One region of the Enterobacter sp. UPMP2060 genome, then DNA from elsewhere that is predicted to be linked to it. Evidence: predicted binding sites of a transcription regulator. Region 1 holds the regulator's gene; the other holds the start of a gene.
The links. The regulator sigma-54, encoded in region 1, starts transcription at its own class of promoters, with help from an activator protein. The targets are predictions, from matches to a motif close to GTTGGCACANNTTTCGCTNT.
Positions count from the first base shown of each region.

Region 2: a site for sigma-54 is predicted at 1,605-1,624, ahead of glnA (glutamate--ammonia ligase). Genes of this name have one in related genera too.

Region 1 is NZ_JBSKJQ010000007.1:112,533-116,398, forward strand. Features, by position in the region: gene lptA (lipopolysaccharide ABC transporter substrate-binding protein LptA) at 1-293, shown strand, start outside; gene lptB (LPS export ABC transporter ATP-binding protein) at 300-1,025, shown strand; gene rpoN (RNA polymerase factor sigma-54) at 1,073-2,506, shown strand; gene hpf (ribosome hibernation promoting factor) at 2,529-2,816, shown strand; gene ptsN (PTS IIA-like nitrogen regulatory protein PtsN) at 2,899-3,390, shown strand; gene rapZ (RNase adapter RapZ) at 3,436-3,866, shown strand, end outside.
Region 2 is NZ_JBSKJQ010000019.1:13,141-17,006, reverse strand. Features, by position in the region: gene typA (ribosome-dependent GTPase TypA) at 1-1,332, opposite strand, end outside; gene glnA (glutamate--ammonia ligase) at 1,711-3,120, shown strand; gene glnL (nitrogen regulation protein NR(II)) at 3,292-3,866, shown strand, end outside.

The DNA of each region.
Region 1 (3,866 bases):
GTTACGGCAACCCGGCCACCTTCTACCAGATGCAGGACAACGGCAAACCGGTGAAAGGCCGCGCCTCGCATATGCACTATGAGCTGGCGAAGGACCTGGTCATCCTGACCGGAAACGCGTATCTGGAACAGCTGGACAGCAACATTACCGGCGACCAGATCACCTATCTGGTTAAAGAGCAAAAAATGCAGGCCTCCAGCGAGAAAGGCAAACGCGTCACGACTGTCCTGGTTCCGTCGCAGCTGCAGGACAAAGGCAAAGGCCAGGCCCCGGCACAGAAGAAGAGTAACTAATTCGTTATGGCAACATTAACTGCAAAAAATCTCGCGAAGGCCTACAAGGGCCGCCGTGTCGTAGAAGATGTCAGTCTGACCGTCAACTCCGGCGAAATCGTGGGGCTGCTTGGCCCTAACGGTGCGGGTAAAACCACCACTTTCTACATGGTCGTTGGCATTGTGCCGCGCGATGCCGGCAACATTATTATTGACGATGAAGACATCAGCCTTCTGCCGCTGCACGCGCGCGCGCGTCGCGGGATCGGCTACCTGCCGCAGGAAGCCTCCATTTTCCGTCGTCTTAGCGTTTACGATAACCTGATGGCGGTCCTGGAAATTCGTAACGATCTGACCAGCGAACAGCGTCAGGATCGTGCCAACGAGTTGATGGAAGAGTTCCACATTGAGCATCTGCGCGACAGCCTCGGTCAGGCACTCTCCGGGGGTGAACGCCGTCGTGTTGAGATTGCACGTGCGCTGGCCGCAAACCCGAAATTTATCCTTCTGGATGAACCGTTTGCGGGCGTTGACCCGATCTCGGTTATCGACATTAAACGCATCATTGAACACCTGCGTGACAGCGGGCTTGGCGTACTGATCACCGACCACAACGTCCGTGAAACGCTGGCCGTGTGTGAACGCGCGTATATTGTCAGCCAGGGCAATCTGATCGCCCACGGTACGCCGCAACAGATCCTCGAAGACGATCATGTTAAGCGCGTCTATCTTGGGGAAGACTTCAGACTCTGATAGGGTAGAGGTAACGTAACGCCGAACCGGAGAAAAACGCTCTGAACATGAAGCAAGGTTTGCAATTAAGGCTCAGCCAACAACTGGCAATGACGCCGCAGCTACAGCAGGCAATTCGCCTGTTGCAACTGTCCACGTTAGAACTTCAGCAGGAGCTCCAGCAGGCGCTGGACAGCAACCCCCTGCTGGAACAAACCGATCTTCATGACGAGGTAGATACTCAGCAGTCACAGGATACAGAAGCGCTCGACACCGCGGATGCACTCGAACAAAAAGAGATGCCCGACGAGCTACCGCTGGATGCCAGCTGGGATGAAATCTACACCGCCGGAACCCCTTCCGGTACGCGTGCAGACTACCAGGATGATGAGCTACCGGTCTATCAGGGAGAAACCACCCAGTCGCTGCAGGATTACCTGATGTGGCAGGTGGAACTTACCCCCTTCTCCGATACCGACCGCGCGATTGCCACCTCAATTGTCGATGCCGTTGACGACACCGGCTATTTGACCGTCACGCTGGACGATATCCTGGAAAGCATGGGCGACGAAGAGATTGAACTTGAGGAGATCGAAGCCGTTCTGAAGCGCATCCAGCGTTTCGATCCGGTAGGCGTGGCCGCAAAAGATCTGCGCGACTGCCTGCTGATCCAGCTTTCTCAGTTCAGCAAAGAGACGCCATGGCTCGACGAGGCGCGCTTAATCATCAGCGATCATCTGGATCTGTTGGCCAACCACGATTTCCGCAGCCTGATGCGCGTCACGCGCCTGAAGGAAGAGGTGCTGAAAGAAGCGGTGAATCTGATCCAGTCACTCGATCCCCGCCCGGGACAGTCGATCCAAACCAGCGAGCCCGAGTACGTGATCCCGGATGTGCTGGTCAGAAAACACAATGACCGCTGGGTCGTTGAACTGAACTCAGACAGCATCCCTCGCCTGCAAATCAACCAGCAGTATGCCTCCATGTGCACCAGCGCGCGTAACGACTCCGACAATCAATATATTCGTAGCAATCTTCAGGAAGCGCGATGGTTGATCAAAAGTCTGGAGAGCCGAAATGATACGCTGCTGCGCGTCAGCCGCTGTATTGTCGAACAGCAGCAGGCGTTCTTTGAGCAGGGCGAAGAGTATATGAAACCGATGGTACTGGCGGATATCGCCCAGGCCGTCGAAATGCATGAATCAACCATTTCCCGTGTCACCACGCAGAAGTATCTGCACAGTCCACGCGGTATATTTGAGCTTAAGTATTTCTTCTCCAGCCATGTGAATACCGAGGGCGGCGGCGAAGCGTCGTCAACGGCCATTCGTGCCCTGGTGAAGAAGTTGATCGCCGCGGAGAACCCCGCGAAGCCACTAAGCGACAGTAAGTTAACCACCATGCTGTCCGATCAGGGTATTATGGTGGCACGTCGTACTGTTGCGAAGTATCGAGAGTCTTTATCCATTCCGCCGTCCAACCAGCGTAAACAGCTGGTCTGACACAACCGATAAGGAAGACACTATGCAGCTCAACATCACTGGACAAAACGTCGAAATTACTGAGGCTTTACGCGACTTCGTGAACGCGAAGTTTGCAAAACTCGAGCAGTATTTCGAAAGGATCAATCAGGTCTATATTGTGTTGAAAGTGGAGAAAGTGACTCATATCTCGGATGCCACCCTGCATGTTAACGGGGGTGAACTGCATGCCAGTGCGGAAGGGCAAGACATGTACGCTGCTATCGACGGCTTGATTGATAAGCTTGCACGACAGCTCAATAAACATAAAGATAAACTGAAACAACACTAATTGTCCGGGCAGTTAACGGGTGCAGGACGGCCTGTTGTGAAACACAACAGGCCATTTGTACAGTTAGCGCTTAGGTGAAATTATGATGAACAACGATTCCGCTCTTCAACTGAGCAATGTCCTTAACCAGGAATGTACCCGCAGTGCGGTTCACTGCCAGAGCAAAAAACGTGCGCTGGAGATCATCAGTGAACTGGCTGCCAAACAGCTGGGCCTGCCGCCGCAGGTGGTGTTCGAAGCGATTCTGACCCGTGAAAAAATGGGCAGTACCGGTATCGGCAACGGCATCGCGATCCCGCACGGCAAACTGGAAGAGGATACCCTGCGTGCCGTTGGTGTGTTTGTGCAGCTTGAAACACCCATCGCCTTCGATGCCATTGATAACCAGCCCGTCGATCTCCTCTTCGCGCTGCTGGTACCTGCCGACCAGACGAAAACCCATCTGCATACGCTGTCGCTGGTCGCAAAACGTCTGGCCGATAAAACCATTTGCCGTCGACTGCGCTCGGCCCAAAGTGATGAAGAGCTCTATCAAATTATCACTGAAGCAGAAGGCAATCAGGATGATGCATAACCAGGAGATGGCCTTCACATCTGTTGTCCTGAGGAGAAACGGAACATGGTGCTGATGATTGTCAGTGGCCGTTCAGGGTCGGGGAAATCCGTTGCTCTGCGCGCCCTGGAAGACATGGGTTTTTACTGCGTCGATAACCTGCCGGTCGTGTTGTTACCCGATCTGGCCCGCACGCTGGCGGAGAGACAAACCTCTGCCGCGGTCAGTATCGACGTTCGTAACATGCCTGAATCGCCAGAGATCTTCGAACAGGCCATGAGCAACCTGCCTGACGCGTTCTCGCCTCAGCTGCTGTTCCTCGATGCAGACCGCAATACGCTGATCCGCCGCTACAGCGATACCCGTCGTTTGCACCCGCTATCCAGCAAGAACCTCTCTCTGGAGAGCGCTATCGATGAAGAGAGCGACCTGCTGGAGCCGCTGCGTTCTCGTGCCGACCTGATTGTCGACACCTCTGAGATGTCCGTTCACGAGCT
Region 2 (3,866 bases), on a different contig from region 1:
TGGGATCACGTAGTCGAGACGTACGCGGCCTTTGCCATCTGGATTCATGTTTTTCAGGTCGCCTTTACGCTCACCCAGAGCCTGCATCACAGAACCCTGGTGCTGCTCTTCAACGTCCAGCGTTACGTTTTCGAACGGCTCTTGTTTACGGCCGTCGATTTCGCGGAAGATTACTTTCGGACGGGAAACCGCCATTTCGAAACCTTCACGACGCATGTTTTCGATCAGAACAGACAGGTGCAGCTCACCACGACCAGAAACGCGGAATGCATCAGCATCCTGGGTTTCTTCAACGCGCAGCGCAACGTTGTGCACCAGCTCTTTGTTCAGGCGGTCAAGGATCTGACGAGAGGTAACGAATTTACCTTCTTTACCACAGAACGGAGAGGTGTTGACGTTGAAGAACATGGATACGGTTGGTTCATCAACGGACAGGGCTGGCAGCGCTTCGACGTTCTGCGGATCGCAGATGGTGTCGGAGATGTTCAGTTCACCCAGACCGGTGATAGCGATGATGTCGCCCGCTTCCGCAACGTCACTCTCGATACGCTCAAGACCCAGGTGAGTCAGTACTTTACCGACTTTACCGTTACGGGTTTTGCCTTCGCTATCGATGATAGTAACCTGCTGGTTAGGCTTCACTTTACCGCGCTTGATACGACCAATGCCGATTACGCCAACGTAGTTGTTGTAGTCGAGCTGAGAGATCTGCATCTGCAGGGTGCCGTCGAGATCGACATTTGGTGCAGGAACACGGTCAACAATCGCCTGATACAGCGGGGTCATGTCTTCAGCCATGTCTTCGTGGTCCAGACCTGCGATACCGTTCAGCGCAGAGGCGTAAACGATAGGGAAGTCCAGCTGCTCGTCGGTCGCGTCGAGGTTAACGAACAGGTCGAAGACCTGGTCAACAACCCAGTCAGGACGCGCGCCAGGGCGGTCAACTTTGTTGATAACAACGATTGGCTTCAGACCATGGGCAAAAGCTTTTTTGGTCACGAAGCGCGTCTGTGGCATTGGGCCATCCATTGCGTCAACGACCAGCAGAACGGAGTCTACCATGGACATTACACGTTCAACTTCACCACCGAAGTCGGCGTGCCCTGGGGTATCAACGATGTTGATACGGTAGTCATTCCATTTAATCGCGGTGTTTTTCGCGAGGATGGTAATCCCACGCTCTTTCTCCAAATCGTTGGAGTCCATCACGCGTTCTTGGGTTTCGGCACGCGCATCAAACGTACCGGATTGCTGCAGCAGCTTGTCGACCAGGGTAGTTTTACCATGGTCAACGTGCGCGATGATGGCGATGTTACGCAAATTTTCGATCACAACTTTGCCTCAGGCATTTAGAAATAGCGCGTTATTGTACACGGATTAATCGCACTACAAAACAGGATCACAAACATCCCCCGCAAACAAGTATTGCAGAGATGCTTTGTGATCGCTTTCACGGAGCGGTAAAAGGGCACTTTAACGTAAATTGCACCAATATGGTGCTCAATGTTCACATTGAAGCACTATACTGGTGCAACAAATCCATTGTGGTGCAGCCCTTTTGCACTATGGTGCGCATGATAACGCCTTTTTGGGGTGATTTAAAAGTTGGCACAGATTTCGCTTTATAAAAAATACATGGCACCAGCCAGTACAAACAGAAATTGAAGACCTCGTTACCACGACGACAATGACCAATCTGGAGAGTTAAGTATGTCCGCTGAACACGTTTTGACGATGCTGAACGAACATGAAGTGAAGTTTGTTGATCTGCGCTTCACCGATACCAAAGGAAAAGAACAGCACGTCACAATCCCTGCTCATCAGGTGAACGCCGAATTCTTTGAAGAAGGCAAAATGTTTGACGGCTCCTCCATTGGTGGCTGGAAAGGCATTAACGAATCCGACATGGTTCTGATGCCAGACGCGACCACTGCGGTCATTGATCCGTTCTTCGAAGAACCAACCCTGATCATTCGTTGCGACATCCTCGAACCAGGCACGCTGCAGGGCTACGACCGCGACCCACGTTCTATCGCGAAACGCGCTGAAGAGTACCTGCGTTCTACCGGCATCGCAGACACCGTTCTGTTCGGGCCAGAGCCAGAATTCTTCCTGTTCGATGACATCCGCTTCGGTGCCTCTATTTCTGGCTCCCACGTGGCTATCGACGACATCGAAGGTGCATGGAACTCCTCCACTAAATACGAAGGCGGTAACAAAGGTCACCGTCCTGGTGTGAAAGGCGGTTACTTCCCGGTTCCTCCGGTCGACTCTGCACAGGACATCCGTTCCACCATGTGTCTGGTGATGGAAGAGATGGGCCTGGTTGTTGAAGCTCACCACCACGAAGTGGCGACTGCTGGTCAGAACGAAGTGGCAACCCGCTTCAACACCATGACCAAAAAAGCGGACGAAATTCAGATCTACAAATACGTTGTGCACAACGTTGCGCACCGTTTCGGTAAAACCGCGACCTTCATGCCAAAACCAATGTTTGGCGATAACGGTTCCGGTATGCACTGCCACATGTCTCTGTCCAAGAACGGTACCAACCTGTTCTCTGGCGACAAATATGCCGGTCTGTCCGAGCAGGCGCTGTATTACATCGGTGGTGTTATCAAACACGCTAAAGCGATCAACGCCCTGGCGAACCCAACCACGAACTCCTACAAGCGTCTGGTCCCGGGCTACGAAGCGCCAGTGATGCTGGCCTACTCTGCACGTAACCGTTCTGCTTCTATCCGTATTCCGGTGGTGGCTTCTCCTAAAGCACGTCGTATCGAAGTTCGCTTCCCGGACCCAGCGGCTAACCCATACCTGTGCTTCGCAGCACTGCTGATGGCCGGTCTGGACGGTATCAAGAACAAGATCCACCCGGGCGAAGCGATGGACAAAAACCTGTACGACCTGCCGCCAGAAGAAGCGAAAGAGATCCCACAGGTTGCTGGCTCTCTGGAAGAAGCCCTGCAGGCGCTGGACGCAGACCGCGAGTTCCTGACTGCAGGTGGCGTATTCACTGACGACGCTATCGATGCTTACATCGCCCTGCGTATGGAAGAGAACGACCGCGTGCGTATGACGCCACACCCGGTAGAGTTCGAGCTGTACTACAGCGTTTAATTAAAGTTGTTTTACCCGGCGTGATAAGCGCCGGGGGTAGTTGCCGTGGAAACTTTTAGCCCATCTCCGGATGGGCTTTTTTCTCCACCAACAACCTGATCTCACGCGCTTTTTACGCCGAAAACGCTATACTGCACTAAATTAGTGCAAACGACTCCAGGAGACTGCTGAATGGCAACTGGCACGCTGCCCGATGCTGGGCAGATCCTCAATTCTTTGATTAACAGCATATTGCTGGTCGATGACGAGCTGGCCGTTCATTACGCCAACCCGGCGGCGCAGCAGCTGCTCGCCCAAAGCGCACGTAAACTGTTCGGCACCCCGCTTCCTGAACTCCTGAGCTATTTTTCACTGAATATTGGCCTGATGCAGGAAAGTTTGCAGGCCGGCCAGGGGTTTACCGATAACGAAGTGACGCTGGTGATCGACGGGCGCTCGCACATTCTGTCGCTAACCGCGCAACGTCTTCCCGAAGGCCTGATCCTGCTGGAAATGGCGCCGATGGATAATCAGCGTCGACTGAGCCAGGAGCAGCTTCAGCACGCGCAGCAGATTGCCGCCCGTGACCTGGTGCGCGGTCTGGCGCATGAAATCAAAAACCCGCTGGGTGGATTACGCGGCGCAGCGCAGCTTCTGACTAAAGCGCTGCCCGATCCCGCGCTGGCGGAATATACCAACGTCATCATTGAGCAGGCGGACCGTCTGCGGAATCTGGTAGACCGTCTTCTCGGTCCTCAGCAGCCGGG